Regions from separate parts of the Caballeronia sp. Sq4a genome, predicted to be linked through region 3. Evidence: predicted binding sites of a transcription regulator. Region 3 holds the regulator's gene; each other region holds the start of a gene.

Region 1 (6,097 bases), 770 kb from region 3:
CGCGCTGACGAGCGTGAGCGCGGCACCGGCTTTCGCGCAATCGACGAGCGACGCGCCGACCCACGCCGACAAGAAGGCCGCGAAGAAGCAGGCCGAAGCCGACAAGGACGCCGCCGTCGCGCAGGCGAAGGCGGACAAGAAGAAGACCGAAGCGCAATCGGAGGCGAATGAAGCCGCCGCCAAAGCCAATCTGAAGGACGCCAAGAAGGCCGACTAAGCCACTGCCCGCAAGCCGCGGCCGGTCAAAAGAAAGACGTGCCGCGGCAAAGACTTGCGTGCGCGGGTTGTATGGATATACAGTGTGCGTCACTTCTTTCGACGCCCGCTTTCCTCTGTGCTGACCCTTCCGGACGACACCGCCACCGCCGACGCCTCCTCGGAGAACGTCGCCGCCTATCTTGCCAAGCTCAACGATGCGCAGCGCCGGGCGGTCGAATTCGGCGTCGACGCGCCGGGGCGCTGCGGCGGTCCGTTGCTCGTGATCGCGGGTGCGGGCTCGGGGAAGACCAACACGCTCGCGCATCGCGTCGCGCATTTGCTCGTGAAGGGCGCGGATCCGCACCGGATTCTGCTGCTGACGTTTTCGCGCCGCGCGGCGCTCGAAATGACGCGGCGCGTGACGCGCATCGCGACGAACGCGCTCGGCAGCAAGAGCGCCATCGCGCAGGGGCTCACGTGGTCCGGCACGTTTCACGGCATCGGCGCGCGGCTGCTGCGCGATTACGCCGATCTCGTCGGCCTCGCGCCGTCGTTCACCATCAACGACCGCGAAGACTCCGCCGACCTGATGAACCTCGTGCGCCACGAGCTCGGGCTGTCGTCGAAAGAGAAGCGGTTTCCCGCCAAATCCACCTGCTTCGCCATCTACTCGCGCGTCGTCAACACGGGCGTGTCGCTCGCCACCGTGCTGGATCAGGCGTATCCGTGGTGTCGCGAGTGGGAAGCGGACCTTAAGCGCCTCTTCGCCGCGTACGTGAGCGCGAAGCAGGCGCAAAGCGTCCTCGACTACGACGACCTGCTGCTCTACTGGTCGCACCTCGCCGCCGAGCCGAGCATCGCGGCCGACTTGTCGAGCCGCTTCGACCACGTGCTCGTCGACGAGTATCAGGACACCAACCGCCTGCAAGCCACCATCCTGCTCGCGATGAAACCGGACGGTCGCGGCCTGACCGTCGTGGGCGACGACGCGCAGTCCATCTATTCGTTTCGCGGCGCGACGGTGCGCAATATCCTCGACTTTCCGCAGCACTTCGACCCGCCTGCGGCGACCGTCACGCTCGACCGCAACTATCGGTCGACGCAGCCGATTCTCGAAGCGTCGAACGCGGTAATCGGGCTTGCCACTGAGCGCTATACGAAGGATCTGTGGACCGACAAGGCATCGGCGCAAAGGCCGCGCGTCGTTTCGGTCGCGGACGAGGCCGATCAGGCGCGTTATGTCGTCGAAAAGGTGCTGGAGGCGCGCGAGGGCGGCATGAAGCTGAAGTCGCAGGCGGTGCTCTTTCGCGCGGCGCATCACAGCGCGACACTCGAGATCGAGCTCACGCGGCGCAACATTCCGTTCGTGAAGTTCGGCGGCCTCAAGTTTCTGGATTCCGTGCACGTGAAAGACGTGCTCGCGGTGCTGCGCTGGGCCGAGAATCCGCGCGATCGCGTCGCGGGCTTCCGCGTCGCGCAACTGCTGCCGGGCATCGGGCCGGCGATTGCCGGGCGTCTGCTGGATAGCGTCGCGCAGGCCGAGCGCGCGCCGACTGCGATCGCCGCGTTCGGCGCGCCCGCGCGGGCGAGCGAAGACTGGCCGCGCTTCGTCGCGCTCATGGCCAAGCTGTGCGGCCGCGAATCGCCGTGGCCCGCTGAATTCGAAATGATTCGCCGCTGGTACGAGCCGCACCTCGAACGCAATCACGAAGACGCGGCTATCCGCATCGGCGACGTGTTGCAGATGGAAAGCATCGCGTCCACGTACCCGACGCGCGAGCGTTTCTTGACCGAGCTCACGCTCGATCCGCCCGACGCGACGAGCGACGAGTCCGGCGTACCGCTCATCGACGAGGACTATCTGATTCTCTCGACCATCCACTCGGCGAAAGGGCAGGAATGGCGCAACGTGTTCGTGCTGAACGGCGTGGACGGCTGCATTCCGTCCGATATGGGCACGGGCAGCGACGAGGAAATCGACGAAGAGCGCCGCCTGCTGTATGTCGCGATGACGCGGGCGAAAGAAGATCTGCACATCGTCACGCCGCAGCGTTTCTACGTGCACAACCAGACGAATCTGGGCGATCGCCACGTCTGGGCGCAGCGCACGCGTTTCATTCCGCCGCAACTGATGCAGCACTTCGAGGCAGGCGCATGGCCGCCGGTGCCGGTCGCGGCCGCGCCGACGGCGGCGGGGCTCGCCGCGGCGGCGAAAGCGAAGATCGATATCGCCGCGCGGCTGAAGGGAATGTGGGAGTAAGGCGGCGCTCGCTCAGCGCGAGGCGCGCGAGGCTCGCGGCACGCGCGGCGCGCTGCCGAAAATGCTGCGCAGCCACGCCGCAAAGCGCGTGAAGCCGTCGTAGGGTTCGTCGACGAAAAGCTCCGGCCGCATCGAGCGCAGATACTCGAGCAGTTGCTGCGCTTCCTGTTTCTGGATCGATCCGTAGAAGATGCCCAGCCTCAGCAGCGCGCGCAGTTCGCCGAGCTTTTCGCGCGCAGCGGACCCGACGTTCGTTTCGACCGCGATCTTCGCATCGAAGACGCGCTGGCGCAGCGAATCGGCGAGTCGCCAGGCGGGCGTCTGCATCTTCTGCTCGACTTCGCGAATATCCACCGCCGCCGACTTGATCTGCGAGGCGAGCACGTCCACCTGCGAGGCGTCGCCCTTGGCTTCGGTGACGATGGCCGTCGCCCATTCGCGCGACGCTTTCACCAGATCCTCGGCGCTCCAGTCGGAGCGGATCGCGAACGCGAAGCCGTGCTCGGCCGCCTGCCGGATCAGAATTTCGACGACATCCGGGAACTCCTTGTCGAGCGCGCGCTTCGCCCACGCATACTGGCCGTGCGTGAGCATCCGCTGCACGGCCTGCTCGGTGAGCGGCGTGTCGTTGTCGAGCAGCTTCGCGCGCAGAAAGTCCTCGAACGAAGGCGTGACGAACTGCGGGTCGAGCTTGAGCGACAGACGCAGGAACGCCTCGAAGTCGCGATTCAGCGACGCGATCGTTTCATCGCGCAACGAAAGAGTGATTTGACGCATGTCGGTTTCCGGTTCCGCGCTCGGCTGGCCCGATGGCGGGAAGTGCTGTCGGCCTGCCGCGCGGGCGGAGTCCGTTCGTTTCAGATAACGGCGGAGCGGCCGGAAACTTGAGGGCTCTAGAAAGGCGCCTCGCTTGGGTGTTCAGCGCAGCACGACGAGCTGCCAGACGAAGAACACGCCGAGCGATACGGCGATCGTCAGGAGCGCGCGGCGTGTCAGCGCGCAGACGGCGATCGCCGCCAACGCCGCGATCAGTTGCGGATTGCGCCACGTCAGCTCGGCGCCGTTGCCGTGCGGCGAGACCGTCATCGGCACGATGATCGCGGTGAGCACCGTCACCGGCACGAAGCCGAGCGCCGTGCGCACGACCGGCGCAAACGACAGCCGCTCGCCGAGCACGAACACCGCGGCCCGGATCAGATACGTGACGAGCGCCATGCCGACAATCAGGATGACGTAGTTCATTGCGCGCGCTCCTTGGCGTCTTTCATGCGCGGTTTCGGTTCGATGAGCGTCAGCAGCAAGCCGACGCCGACGCCGGCGAGCACGGCCGCGAGCAGCCCGAGCTTGTACGGCCAGCCTTGCCAGGCGAACGACAGCACGCCCGAGGCCAGCGCCGCCGCGACGAAGCGCAGCGCCACGAGTTGCGGCACGATGATGGCGATGAACGTTGCGACCATCGCGAAATCGAGGCCGAGCGACTTGAGCCCCGGAAACGCCGCGCCAAAGAAGAGCCCGATGAGCGTCCACGCTTGCCAGTTCGCATACATCGCGAGGCCGGAGCCGAGGAAGTAGTGCGGCCCTGTTTCGCCCGGCGCGCGCGCTCGATAGTGCGCGTAGGCGACGGCGAACACTTCGTCCGTCAGAAGGCCCGCCAGCGCCCAGCGCCAGCGCGCGGGCAAGTGAGCGACGTAGGACGCGAGCGTCGCCGAATAGAGCACATGGCGCAGATTGACGACGAAGGTCGTCGCCCAGATGACGGCGAAGCTCGCGTGTCCCGCGATCATGCCGACCGCGATGAACTGCGCCGAGCCCGCGAAGACCGCGAGCGACATCAACTGGCCGTGCCAGAGCGTGAGCGGACTCGCCGTGACGAGCGTGCCGAAAATCACGCCGAAGGGCGCGGCGCCGATCATCATCGGAATGGTGTCGCGAGCGCCGGCGGCGAGTTCCCGCCAGGCGTTGCCGGATGGTGCGTTCAAGATCGTCCTCCTGATTCGCGGAGGATAAGGCGGCGTGCGTGCGAAAGCTTGTACGTTCTTGCGGTGGCGGCCGCCCACTCACCGCCAGCGCCCCGGCGCGACCCCGAATGCCCGCTTGAAATGCCGCGTGAAGTGGCTCTGATCGGTGAAGCCGCTCGCGGCCGCCACCTCCGCGATCGACGCCCCCGCGCGCAACGCCGGCAGCGCCCGCGCGATACGCAACTGATTGCGCCACGCATGCGGCGCGAGCCCCGTTTCGCGCGTGAAAAGCCGCGCCGCGTGAAAGGTCGAAAGCCCGACGACGCGCGCCAGTTCGGCGAGCGTGACCGGTTCGAGCAGATCGTCGGCGAGGCGGGATTTCATCGTGGCGACGCGGGCGGCATCCGCGGCGGGCGGCCCGCACGACGGGCGTTGCAGCGCGTGCCGGGCGAGCAGCGTCGTTACGGCATCGACGAGCGCCGTCTCAGCGGCGAGCGGATCGGCGCGGGTGGCGTCGTTTGTGGCATCGTTCGTCAGGCTTTCCAGCGCCCGGTGCGCGCGCAAAAGCCGGCGCGCGAGATCGTCGTCGTGGATGATGTCGGTCGAGAACCACGGCGAAGCCGCGCGCGGCGACAGTTCACGCGCGAGCGCCTCCACGAACGGCACCGGCAGATAGAACACGCGATAACGCCACCCGGCATCGACGGCCCGCGCGCCGGTATGCAGCTCGCCGGGATTGATGACTGGCACCGATCCCGCTTCCGCCACGTGATGCGAGCCGCGATAGTCGTAACACTCCGCGCCCGCTTCGATGACAGGCACCGTGTACGCGTCGTGCCAGTGCGGCGTGAACGCGTGATCGTAGTACTCGGCGGTGACCATGTCCGCGTCCGGCACGAGCGGCGAGCGCCAGTAACGCGCGGCGTTGCGAAAGCGTGGGGCGGTCATCGGTGGATGCGCTGATTTGAACGGCGAATTGCTCAGTCTACCGCTTCATCGCGCGGCGCAAAGCGCGGCGAGTGCATTCTGGCTGCTGCTGCCGGATGGCGTCGAATGCGGCCGACAACGCCGCACTCGTGCGGCCCGCGACGACGCGGCTCGCTCACTTGACCGGGATCGTCGTGCCTTCTGGCACCGGAACCGCCGTGACGCTGTTCTTCGCGCTGCCGCTCGCGACGCGGTCGCTGTACGTCAGGTACACGAGCGTGTTGCGCTTCGTATCGACGATGCGCACGACATGCAGCGTCTTGAAGATGAACGACATGCGGTCCGTGAAGACATCGGTCTTCTGCTTGAGCGGCTGCGCGATCTTGATCGGCGCGACCTGACGGCAGGCGATGGACGCCTCGGTCGGGTCTTCCGCGATGCCGAGCGTGCCCTTCACGCCGCCCGTGCGCGCCCGCGACACATAGCAGGTCACGCCGGAGACGAGCGGATCGTCGTACGCCTCGACGCTCACGCGGTCGGAGCCGGTGAAGCGGAAATTGGTATTGACGCTCGCGATTTCCTCGGCATGCGAGATGCCCGCGCCGAGAAGAGACAGGAGCGATGCGCTCAGAACGAACGGTGCGGTGCGCTTCATCGAAATCCCACGCATGAAAGGAAAAGGGCGTCGTATTGTAACGACGCCCTTCGGTCTCTTCGATTCTTCTGCTGCCTGCGGCGCCGGCATCAATGGAAG
Region 2 (6,097 bases), on a different replicon from region 3:
AGACGCTGCATGTCGTCGACAGCGACTGCCGCGCGCGCGATGGAAGGCGGCACCGGCTGCGTCTGGCTCTTGTTGGCTTCGCCGGGACGCGAGCTGGACAGGTCCTTGCCGCCGCCGTTGACGACGCTCGTATGCGCGGAGGCGCCGCCTTCGTTGCCGAACAGCGCCGAGAGCGGCGTATTGAAGTATTGCTCGATGCCTTCCTTGTCGTACTTCGACGTGGAGCCGAGCAGCCACATCAAGAGGAAGAACGCCATCATTGCAGTCACGAAGTCCGCGTAGGCAATCTTCCACGCGCCGCCGTGATGGCCGCCGTGGCCGCCGCCCTTCTTCTTGCGACGCACGACGACAGTGGGCGCGAGCACGGATTGCAACGGGTCGCGTGACGGTCTTTCAGCCATGAACGATGCTCCTTGTGTCTACGCAGCAGCGGGTCAGGCCGACTTCGGCGTCTTGGTGGCGCGCACGGCGTCGTCCAGTTCCTTGAAGCTCGGACGGTCCGCCGTGAAGAGCACCTTGCGGCCGAACTCGACAGCGACCGTCGGCGCGTAGCCGTTCATCGATGCGAGCAGCACGGACTTCACGCACTGGAACGGCTTGGCTTCGGCGGCGCCCTTCGCGTTGAGCAGGTCCGCGAGCGGGCCGATGAAGCCGTATGCGAGCAAGATGCCGAGGAACGTGCCGACGAGCGCACCCGCGATCATCTCGCCGAGCACGGCGGGCGCAGCGCCCACCGAGCCCATCGTATGCACCACGCCCATCACCGCGGCGACGATGCCGAATGCCGGCAAGCCATCGGCCATCTTCTGAATGGCGTTCGCGGCCACCGCGCTTTCCGTGTGATGCGTCTCGAGTTCCTCGTCCATCAGGTCCTGCAATTCGAGCGCGTTCACGTTGCCCGCCGACATCATGCGCAGGTAATCGACGATGAAATCGAGCAGGTGATGATCCGCCATCACGTGTTCGTACTTCTGGAAGACCGGGCTGGACTCGGGCGCGTCGACGTCTGCTTCGAGCGCCATCATTCCTTCCTTGCGGGCCTTTTGCAGCAGTTCGTACAGCAACGCGATGAGCGACAGGTATTTCTCTTTGCTATACCCACCGCCTTTGAAAACCTTGGGCAGCGCCTGCAATGTTTTCTTGAGCGTGGACGTGGGGTTCGATACGACGAAAGCCCCGATGGCCGCGCCGAAAATACACAGCAATTCGAAAGGCTGAACGAGGGCCGCGAGGTGACCGCCGACCCCCATGAAGCTCCCGATGACGGAGCCGATGACGACTACCCATCCGATAACGACAAACATGATTTCTCCGCAAATGTCCGGGCGTTGCGAGCCGTGCGCGCTCGTCAGCGAAACACGCACGGCTCGCAATGCATTGTCTGCATGATGCTGGGCTTTTTAACGGCGCAGTACACGCCGACATTTAGGGTGGCGCCCGCAAACATTTCGACGCGGCCTCGCCCGAGGTAAAACTTACGGCGTGCTTTACGCGCAAGGTAATGGATTGCTGCCGTGCGCTTCGTCTAACATCGGCGCATGGACACGACACTGACAGAAGCTAAGCCGCGCGCGCCGGGCGTCACGCCTGCCACGGTCGGCATGTTGCTGCGCGAATGGCGTCAGCGCAGGCGCATGAGTCAGCTGGAGCTTGCTTGTATAGCGGACGTTTCGACGCGCCACTTGAGCTTTATCGAATCCGGACGCTCCGTGCCGAGCCGCGATATGTTGATCCGGCTCGCCGAGCAACTCGACGTGCCCTTGCGGGAGCGCAATGCGCTCTTTCTCGCCGCGGGCTATGCGCCGCTGTACAAGGAGCGGGCATTCGCGGACCCGGACCTCGAGCCCGCGCGGCATGCCGTCGAGCTCGTGCTGAAGGGCCACGAGCCGTATCCCGCGCTCGCGGTGGATCGTCACTGGACGATGATCGCCGCCAACGCCGCGCTGCAACCGCTCGTCGCGTCGGCGGATGCGTCCTTGCTTGCGCCGCCGGTCAACGTGCTGCGCCTCTCGCTGCATCCGCGCGGGCTCGCGAGCGTCATCGAGAACTGGCACGAGTGGCGGGCGCATCTGCTCGCGCGGCTGCGTCGGCAGATCGACGTGTCAGGCGATCCGACGCTCGCCGCGCTGCTCGACGAACTCGAAGCGTATCCGGCGCCGCCGCACGCGGGACGCGCCGAACGCGGCGCAACCGATCCTGTCGTCGTGCCGCTGCGCTTGCGCACGGAGTTCGGCCTGCTGTCGCTCATCAGCACGACGACGGTGTTCGGCACGCCGGTCGATATCACGCTTTCCGAGCTCGCAATCGAAGCGTTTTTCCCCGCAGACGACGCCACCGCGCGCATACTCCATCGGGCGCACGGCGAGCGTCGCTGACGGGTGATGTGGAACCTGCTGCCGCCGCGCGAATCAATCAACAGGAGGGGAGCGGCGTGCTGCCATACGCGCGCGCCGGTGCCTGCGTCAGCTTTTGTCCAACCAACGCAGAAGGCAGCCATGATTCAGACATTCGAACACGTGATCGGCGGCGAGCGCATGCAGTTTTGCGCGAGCATCGCGGAAGGCGGCGGACCGCAGCGCGTCATCATCAGCCGGGCGGACTCGGCGGAATCGCTCGTCATCGTCCAGGCCGATGGCATCATCGGCACGATCAGGGCGGAAGTGGAAGCGCCGGATACGTTCGTCGCGGACGCAGTGCGCAAGGCGCAGCAGGACGCGTTGATCGAACGCGCGCTGGAAACCGGCGAGGTTCAGACGACGAGCCTCTAGCGTGTTTTTATCCGACCGATGCCCGCGCAGCCCGGAAGGGTGCGCGGGCATTCGTGTCATGCGGACATGAACGAGCCGCTACATGCGCGGCTCGCCGTTCTTCGGATCGGCCGGGACGAGCGGCATCGCGGAATCGGGACCGTCCGGCATGTCGGGATCGTCGGGATTCGGCGCGGCATCCGGATCGAGCAACTTGTCCGGATCCGGTTCGACGGTTTCTTCCGGGGCGTGTGGCTGGCTGGACATGATGCGGGTTCTCCTTGAAGTGACTTGAGCCGGTTCGCAACCTGTGTTCCCGCCGATGCCCACGCGCTATTTCACCGCGCGTCGCGGCCGGTTCGCCGCTTCATTGTCGTCCGTCGCCGTCCCGCCGCGCACGCCACGCGCGATGACTGCCGCGCACGCCAGCATCGCCACCGACGCAGCCGCCGACCAGCGCACCGCATCGACGATGTGCGCCGATGCCGCCGCGCCTCCCGCTTGGCCCGCCAACGCGCCGAACGCGGCCACGCCCATTGCGCCGGCGGCCTGCCGCGCGGTGTTCAGCACGGCCGACGCCGTGCCTGCGCGCCGCTGGCCGACGGTGCCGAGGAGCGCCGTGGTCATCGCCGGGACAGCCACGCCCATGCCGGACGGAATCAGCAGAAACGGAAGCAGCAGAGCGACCGTCGGCGTATGGGCATCGACGAATGCAAGCGACGCGAAACCCGCCGCGTCGAGCAATGCGCCGGCGATCATCGGGCCGCGCGAGCCGAAGCGCGCCACCACCGGACCGCTCGCGAGATTCGACAACAGGAAGCCGCCCGTGAGCGGCAAAAACGCGAGGCCGGTCTGCAACGGCGTCTGGCCGAGCACGCGTTGCAAATACAGACTCAGCACGAACACGCTTCCATAGTAGGTGAAGTTCACGGCGATGCCGAACAGCACCGCGGCGCTGAAGGTGCGCTCGCCGAAGAGCGCGAGCGGGAGCATCGGCGCGCGGCTTCTTCTTTCGACTGCGATGAACGCGGCCGTCGCCGCCACCGCGATCGCGAATGCGCCGGTCACCAGCGGATGCGACAGCCCGAGCGGCCGTGCTTCGATCACCGCGCCGACCAGCGCCGTGAGCGCGACGATGGCAAGCGCCTGGCCGCTCAGATCGATGCCGTCGCCGCGCCCGTGCGACGGCGACTCGTCCACCCATGCGAGCGTCGCCGCGACGCCCGCCGCGCAGATCGGCAGATTGACCCAGAAGATGCTGCGCCAGCCGAACGCGGCGATCAGCGCTCCGCCGACAATGGGGCCTGCCGCGATGGACACCGCGCCCGCCGCCGTCCACAAGCCAACCGCGCGCGCCCGCACGCGCCTGTCCTGGCCGCACGCGGCGTTCAGCAGCGCGAGCGAATTCGGCAACATCGCTGCCGCACCGACGCCCTGAATCGCGCGGGCGGCGATCAGCTGCGCGGCATCGCGTGAAAAGGCGCACGCCAGTGAAGCGAACGCGAAGACCGCGAGACCGCCGACGAACAGCCGCCGCGCGCCGAACCGGTCGCCGAGCGAGCCGGCCAGAAGCATCAGCGCGGCGAATGCGAGCGCGTAGGCGTCCACGGTCCATTGCAGGCTCGCGACGCTCGCGCCGAGATCATGTGCGATGCTCGCGAGCGCGACGTTCACGATCGACACATCGAGCTGCGAGACGACGAAGCCGACACTCGTCGCGGCCACGACGCACAACTGGCGGGAAGACAGGTTCGAGTTCATGCCGCTCATCGTAGGCGCGTGGCGCGCGGGATGTTTCGGCCTCGCCTGAAATGAAAATGGCGCACCGCCGAGGCGTGCGCCATTGTCTTGCCGTCACAACGGAACGGCTCGCGGGTTCAGCGCGCCTCCTTGATGAAGAGCGCGGTCACCGCGCCGACCACGCACAGCGCGCCGACATACAGCGCGGGCGCGGCCGGGCTCGATTTCATCATCAGCGAAACGACGATCGGCGTGAGTCCGCCGAACACCGCATACGCGACGTTGTACGAAAACGAGATGCCCGAAAAGCGCACGGCGGGCGGGAACGACTTGACCATCACGAACGGAATCGCGCCGATCACGCCGACCGTGAAGCCCGTGAGCGCGTACCACGGCAGCAGCGTCGAGGCATCGAGCGCCACTTGCTGGAACAGCGCGTAGTACGAGCCCGCCAACAGGAACGCGCCGACGAAAAGCGTCTTGCCCGCGCCGATGCGGCCGGCAATCGCGCCCGCGAGCACGCAGCCGACCGTAAGGCACAGCGTCGCGGCGCAGTTCGCGATCAGCACCGTGGCCGGCGCAATGTGGAACTGCTTCTGGAGCAGCGTGGGCGTCATCAGGATCACGACGACGATGGCGGCCGAGAGCATCCACGTGAGCAGCATCGACACGATGACGGCGCGGCCGTGGTCGCGCAAAACGGCCTTCAGCGGGAGTTCCGCCGCGAGCGATTTGCGCTTCTGGAGTTCGGCGAACACCGGCGTTTCATGCAGCCAGCGGCGCAGATAGACCGAGCAGAGTCCGAACAACCCGCCGAGCAGGAACGGCAGACGCCACGCGAAGCTCGCGACATCGGCAGGAGCAAACGTCTTGTTGATGGCCGTCGCGATCAGCGAGCCGAGCAGAATGCCCGCGGTCAGGCCGGCCGTGAGCGTGCCGCACGCATAGCCGATGTGACGGCGCGGCACGTGTTCCGAGACGAAAACCCATGCGCCCGGCACTTCGCCGCCGACCGCCGCGCCCTGCATCACACGGAAAACCAGCAGCAGAACGGGCGCCATCAGGCCGAGGGACGCGTACGTGGGCAACAGACCCATCAAGAGCGTCGGGACCGACATCAGCAGGACGGAGAGCGTGAACATGCGCTTGCGTCCGAGCAGATCGCCGAAATGCGCCATCACGATACCGCCGAGCGGCCGCGCCAGATAACCGGCGGCAAAGATGCCGAAAGTCTGCAATTGGCGCAGCCAGTCAGGAATGGACGCCGGGAAAAACAGCTGGCCGATGACCGGCGCGAAGAACACGAAGATGATGAAGTCGTAGAACTCGAGCGCGCCGCCGAGCGCGGCGAGCGCGAGCGTCTTGTAATCGCCACGCGTGAGCGCGCGGCCGGCGGCGTGCGACGCGCCGTCGAAAGGTGTTGCCTGCATCGAATGAGAACCCGTAATGAGAAAAGCCACGCGTGCGGTCGAGCGACGCATGGGACGAGGCGATGCCCTGCGGGATGTCGGACGCGCCGGGTGAGCGCGAAAACGGGAACGACTGGGGCGCGGTCCAAAACCGGCGCCCGTCACCGCGCTGCGCATGTCGGCGGACAGCCGTGTCGCAGC
Region 3 (6,097 bases):
GAGCCGAGCAACTACGCCCTGCGCGAGTCCGCGCAGCCGAAGATCGACACGCCCGACTGGGCGCGCGAAGCCGCGCAAGTCGCCGCGCGCCGCGCCGCCCACAAGATCAACGCGGGCGCGCCGCAAGCGGAAGCCTCGCCCGACAGCGCGCTCGAAGGTCTGCCCGCGAACGCGGCCGCCGTCGTGACCGACGCGATTCGCGCACGTATGGAGCAAGTCGTCAACGAAACGGTGATGCACGAGCTCTCGTCGATGCGCGAGATGATGGAAGAGCACTTCTCCGGTCTCCTGTGGGGCGAGCGCCAGCGCCGCAGCCCGGGCAACGCCGGCCTGACCAAGCGCCTGTTCGCGGCCGGTTTCTCCGCGCAACTGGTGCGCATGGTCGTGGACAACATGCCCGAGATGGAAAGCGCCGAGCACGCGATGGAATGGGTGCAGCAGGTGCTCGAATCGAACCTGCCGGTGATGGCGAGCGAAGACGCGCTGATGGAGCGCGGCGGCGTGTTCGCGCTGATGGGCCCGACGGGCGTCGGCAAGACCACGACCACGGCCAAGCTCGCCGCGCGCTGCGTGATGCGCTTCGGCGCGAGCAAGGTCGCGCTGCTCACGACCGACAGCTACCGCATCGGCGCGCACGAGCAACTGCGCATCTTCGGCAAGATTCTGGGCGTCTCGGTGCATGCGGTGAAAGACGCCGCCGACCTGCAACTCGCGCTCTCGGAACTGCGCAACAAGCACATCGTGCTGATCGACACCATCGGCATGAGCCAGCGCGATCGCATGGTGTCCGACCAGATTTCGATGCTGTGCGGCGCGGGTCATCCGGTGCAGCGCCTGTTGCTGCTCAACGCGACGAGCCACGGCGACACGCTCAACGAAGTGGTGCAGGCGTACAAGAGCGCGGCCGACCAGCCGCCGCTCGCGGGCTGCATCCTGACGAAGCTCGACGAAGCGACGAATCTCGGCGGCGTGCTCGATACCGTGATCCGCTACAAGCTGCCGGTGCATTACGTCTCGACCGGGCAGAAGGTGCCGGAGAACCTGTACGTCGCGACCAAGCGTTTTCTGATCAAGAGCGCGTTCTGCATTCCGCGCGAAGGCTCGCCCTTCGTGCCGCAGGACGACGAGGTGCCGGCACTGCTCTCCGCATTGTCCGCGCGCGCCACCACCGAACTGCATGAGGTCCGCTTTGGATAAGTTCGTGCTCGATCAGGCCGAAGGTCTGAGAAGGCTGCTCACGCGAGGCGGTTCGCGCGTGGTGGCGGTGGCGGGCGGGCCGGCGGGTATCGGCTGCACGTCGGCGGTCGTGAATCTGGGCGCGGCGCTGTCCGTGCATGGCAAGGACGTGCTCGTGATCGACGAGCGGGCGAACGCGGCATCCGCTGCGCGCCTCGCCGGCACGTCCGGCGCTGGGGCGCTCGCCGCGGTGATGTCGGGCCGCGAGGCGCTTCAGGACGCGGTGACGCGCACGCCGTTCGGCTTCTCGCTGCTCGCCGCGCCACGCGACGAACGCATCAGCCACGACGCCGCGCAGTGCCGCGCGCTGCTCGACGGTCAGGCGGACATCGTTCTGATCGACGCGCAGCTCGATCGATACGGCGCGCTCTCGTCGCTCGCGGCGCAGGCGCATGACTTTCTCATCGTGACGCGGGTGGCCGCGTCCGCGATCACCGAGGCGTACGCGTGCATCAAGCGTCTGCACTACGCCCATGCGATCGGCCAGTTCCGCGTGCTCGTGAATCACGTGCAGAACCCGGCCGACGCGGCGGTCGCGTTCGACAACCTGTCGGGCGTCGCGAGCCGGTATCTGGCCGTGTCGCTCGTGCAGGCAGGGTATGTGTCCGAGGATGCGCGCGTCACTCGGGCGAAGGAGCTCTCGCGCTGCGTGGTGGAAGCGTTCCCGGCGACAGCCGCGGCGCGCGACTACCGGCAGATCGCGGCGGAGCTTCTGCATTGGCCGATGCGTCCCGCGCCGTCAGGGAGCGAGACGCAGGTCCGGAATGACGCGCGGTTTTCGGTTGGCGAGGCTGACAAGGGCGGACGGGAGACGGGGCGCATGGCGTCGATGTTTTCCAGTCATGCATTGACCAGTACGGCGTCGATGTGATCAAGAATAAGGTGACTCAGATGTACAACGCCCAAGGCAAACTCTCACAGTCGGACGTCCTGACTAAATATGCGCCGCTCGTTCGTCGGCTCGGACTTCAGCTCGTCGCCAAGATGCCGGCGAGCGTCGATCTCGACGACCTGATTCAGGCCGGCATGATCGGTCTTCTGGATGCGGCGAGCCGCTACAAGGAAGATCAGGGCGCGCAGTTCGAAACCTACGCGAGCCAGCGCATTCGCGGCGCCATGCTCGACGAGCTGCGCGCGAACGACTGGCTGCCGCGCAGCATGCGCAAGACGTCGCGCGAAGTGGAATCGGCGGTGCACAAGGTCGAGCAGAACCTCGGCCGCGCCGCGAGCGAAGTGGAAATCGCCGAGCACATGAAGATGCCGCTCGACGAATATCAGTCGATGCTGCAAGACCTGCACGGCAGCCAGCTGATCTACTACGAAGACTTCGACCGCTCCGCCGACGACGAGCCGTTCCTCGACCGCTATTGCGTCGATCGTTCGGACCCGCTGTCCGCGCTGCTCGACGACAGCCTGCGCGGCGCGTTGATCGAAGCCATCGACAAGCTGCCGGAACGCGAGAAGCTGCTGATGAGCCTCTACTACGAACGCGGTCTGAACCTGCGCGAAATCGGCGCGGTGATGGAAGTGAGCGAATCGCGCGTGTGTCAGCTGCACAGCCAGGCGGTCGCCCGCTTGCGCGCCAAGCTGCGCGAGCAGTCGTGGACGAGCGTCGAGGCTTAATGCGCTAGCCGGCTTCGAAGTCTCGCGCTTCGGCGAACACCGTTTTGCCGATGCCGAGACTTTTCGCGCGATACATCGCGCGGTCGGCGGCGCGCAGCACGGCGTGGATGTCGGCGTGGCGCGCGTCGGCGGCGCTCGACAGCATGCACGCGCCGATGCTCGCCGAGACCGAAACCGGCCGGCCATCCACCGACGTAATCGACGCGAGCGTCGCGTGAATGCCCTCGGTGATCGCGAGGACGGCCGTGCGGCTCTGCGCTTGAAGCGCGAGCACCACGAACTCGTCGCCGCCCAGGCGCGCCACGGTGTCGCTGTTGGACATGCGGCGGGCGAGCACGTTGGCGAACTGCTGCAACAGCAGGTCGCCGACTGCGTGACCGTAGGTATCGTTGACTTCCTTGAAGCCGTCGAGGTCGATCAGGAGCAGAACGGTGTCCTGCGTGGCGTCGCACATCGTGCGATTGACGATGTGTTCCAGCGCATACCGGTTCGCGAGACCCGTGAGCGGATCGGTCGATGCCTGACGCGCGAGATCGCGATTGGCGTTGCCGAGACGATCGACGAGCACGGTCAGATACACCGATGCCGCCAGCACGCTCAACGCGAGCCCGAGCGCGGCGGACGGGTTCCCGTTCCACCACGGCTGCCAGAGCGCGAGCGCGCCGATCACGGTCATCGCGGTGGCGCAGGAAACGGCGAGCGTGCGCTTGCCGTAACGGCAGCCCGAGCCGATCAGAAACCAGAAGACCACCCACAACAGCGGCAACGCTGTCTCGCCGCCTGCGGCGAGCGCGGCGCCGACGAGCGCCTGATCGGCGATGGTCGTGACGACGAGCCGCTTCTTCGATGGCGACGCCATGCGGCTGACGATGAGCAGCGTGACCGCCCCGTACACCACATAGAGCCCGACGATTTGCGCAACCAGCGACGCATCGCGCGAAGGGACGAGCCACGCATAGCAAGCGTAGGCCAGCAGGACCGCGGCGCCCAACACGACGCGCAGCGCGGCCTGTTCGCGTTCGGGATGCCGAAGCGCCGCCCATGCGAACGCATGAGACCAGCGTGGCGGGTGGTGGGCCTGCTGCATGTGAACCCCTGGATTTTGTTTTTGTTCGATCGACGCGGTCGGAATGGGCGCGGCCGGCCGTAGGGTTAACGGCAAAGCGTTGCGTTGCTTGAGTTTCGTGGGGGATGACGACGAAGCGACTGATGTGCGACTTGGCGCGCCCGGCTGGGATCGAACCAGCAACCCCTTGTCTTCTCGTATGCCGCTATCGAGCAGGTCGTCGCACGGCCTTCGTGTACGCGGAGTAGTGATCAATCAGCATGGCCGGTAAAGCCGGTGCCTGTTTCGGCAAAGCAGACAAAGTAAGTCAAGTTCGCACGGACGCGTCAGAGTTGCTTGGAGCCCACGCGAAAGCCAGCGCCGTCGAGCCTATGCGAAACCATGCGTGTGAGGCATGAACGCACGGCCAACGAGCCTCGTTACGCCACGCGAACGCAAGGAAGAAACGACGAGCGAATCGGGCGAAGGATTGAACTTCGACCCGGAGCTGATCAAGCAACCGGTGCCCGGAACGCTTGACCGCGCGGATGAAAGAGCAACTGTCCGCGAGCGCGCGCTGGGCGGCGAGCAGACGCACCTACTCGGCTACGAGAAAGGCGAAACCAAGCCGGTGGGCAGCATGATCACTGCAACGGCACCGGCCACAAGCGCGTCACGAGTGACGACGGTTTCTCGACATCGAGCTTCCGCGCGACCGAGCGGAGACCTTCCATTCGGTGTTCATTGTCAACGGCGAGCACGCTCTAGCGGCTTCGACGACAAGATCATCGCCATGTACGCGCACGAAGTCCGTAGATGCTTCGATGACGTGCGTCAGCACGGTGACCGGCGGAGTGATCGAAGATGTGCGCGAATGGCCACAGCGACCGCGCGAGCCGATGTACCGAGTACGTTTTGTTCGACTCGCTGCGGGCCAATATCCGCGACGAAGACGCGGTCCTCAACAGGGCGGTCTACATGCCGCTGGGCGTGCGCCGCAGCGGCACGCGTGACGTGCCGAGGCTCTGTGTCGAGCAGACCGAGAGCGCGAAGTTCTGGCCATGCGTAGCTAATGACCTGAAGCCGCGCGGTGTGCAGAACGTCCTGAATGATTCACGACGTCTTCGCGCCCGGCCGGCGGGCAGCCGGGCACGCGCTGGCTAACCCGCCACAGCTTCGGTGGGCGCGAAGTGCGCCGCCCACATGCCATGCAACGCGTCTTCCAGATGCTTCGCGAAGCGGTGAGCGTCGCACAGCGGCGAAGCGACGAGTTGCGCGCGCAGGCCGCTGCGAAGCGCTTGCAGTTGCGACGCATCGGCGGCGAACTGCGTGGCTTTGGCGACATAGTCGTCTTCGCTCTGTGCGATCCAGTCGGGAAAGCCGGCCGCATGCAGCATGCTTTCGCAGATGTGCGACAGAAAGCGCTCGCCGCGCAGGCACAGGACGGGCACGCCCATGAACAGGCCTTCCGCCGTCGTCGTGCGGCCGGGATACGAGAAGGGGCTCAACGCGATGTCCACCCGACGATACGCGGCCAGATACTCGGCACGCGGCGAACGGTCTTCCAGGATCAGGCGCGATGCATCGACGTCGTGTGCGGCAAAGCGCGCGACGATCGACTGGCGAACGTGATCCAGATCGAGATTCTGCGCCTTGATGAACAGACGCGAATGCGCGACGGCATGCAACACGCGTGACCACAACATCACCGTCTGATCCGAAATCTTGGCGAGCTTGCCGAAATAGCCGAACGTCACATGTCCGTTGTCGAGCATCGGCAAGTTGCCTACGTCCAGCTGCTCGGCAGGCGGCGTGAAGCACAAATAGCTGTCAGGCATCCGCCACGCGCGCTCGGTGAAGTGGTGCGCCTCGCTCTCCGGCACCACGTGACGGTCGCCAAGCATGTAGTCGATCGCGCGCACACCCGTGCTTGCGAAGTAACCGGGCCAGCTGACCTGCACGGGCGCGGGCTTGCGCGCAAACACGGGCAGGCGGTTGAACTGCGTATGGCCCGATGCATCGATCAGCACGTCGATGCGATCGTCGCGGATGCGCGCGGCGGCGGCATCGTCCGTCATGCCGGCGAGGCTCGACCACGTCGCAAAGTGCGACCGGATGCGCAGCGTCAGCGCATCTTCGACATCGCGCGTCGCATACGCGTGCAACTCCACGCGCGCTGCATCGACATGATTC

Evidence for each region. The regulator FliA, encoded in region 3, starts transcription of late flagellar genes. The targets are predictions, from matches to a motif close to CTAAAGTTTNNNNNNNNNNNGCCGNTA.
Region 1: a site for FliA is predicted at 3,321-3,347, ahead of LDZ24_RS09620 (DUF4088 family protein). Genes of this name have one in related genera too.
Region 2: a site for FliA is predicted at 1,402-1,428, ahead of motA (flagellar motor stator protein MotA). Genes of this name have one in related genera too.

The regions. Positions count from the first base shown of each region.
Region 1 covers NZ_CP084250.1:2,017,510-2,023,606, reverse strand. Annotated here, with positions in the region: gene LDZ24_RS09630 (hypothetical protein) at 1-217, shown strand, start outside; gene LDZ24_RS09625 (ATP-dependent helicase) at 335-2,458, shown strand; gene LDZ24_RS09620 (DUF4088 family protein) at 2,471-3,235, opposite strand; gene LDZ24_RS09615 (AzlD domain-containing protein) at 3,377-3,700, opposite strand; gene LDZ24_RS09610 (AzlC family ABC transporter permease) at 3,697-4,374, opposite strand; gene LDZ24_RS09605 (AraC family transcriptional regulator) at 4,516-5,364, opposite strand; gene LDZ24_RS09600 (CreA family protein) at 5,519-5,998, opposite strand.
Region 2 covers NZ_CP084251.1:751,851-757,947, reverse strand. Annotated here, with positions in the region: gene motB (flagellar motor protein MotB) at 1-401, opposite strand, end outside; gene motA (flagellar motor stator protein MotA) at 435-1,304, opposite strand; gene LDZ24_RS17445 (helix-turn-helix domain-containing protein) at 1,539-2,375, shown strand; gene LDZ24_RS17440 (hypothetical protein) at 2,496-2,768, shown strand; gene LDZ24_RS17435 (hypothetical protein) at 2,847-3,014, opposite strand; gene LDZ24_RS17430 (MFS transporter) at 3,081-4,517, opposite strand; gene LDZ24_RS17425 (MFS transporter) at 4,625-5,917, opposite strand.
Region 3 covers NZ_CP084250.1:2,783,837-2,789,933, reverse strand. Annotated here, with positions in the region: gene flhF (flagellar biosynthesis protein FlhF) at 1-1,197, shown strand, start outside; gene LDZ24_RS13310 (MinD/ParA family protein) at 1,190-2,107, shown strand; gene LDZ24_RS13305 (RNA polymerase sigma factor FliA) at 2,128-2,859, shown strand; gene LDZ24_RS13300 (diguanylate cyclase) at 2,864-3,946, opposite strand; partial or broken gene LDZ24_RS13295 (transposase) at 4,320-5,011, shown strand; gene LDZ24_RS13290 (glycosyltransferase family 41 protein) at 5,065-6,097, opposite strand, start outside.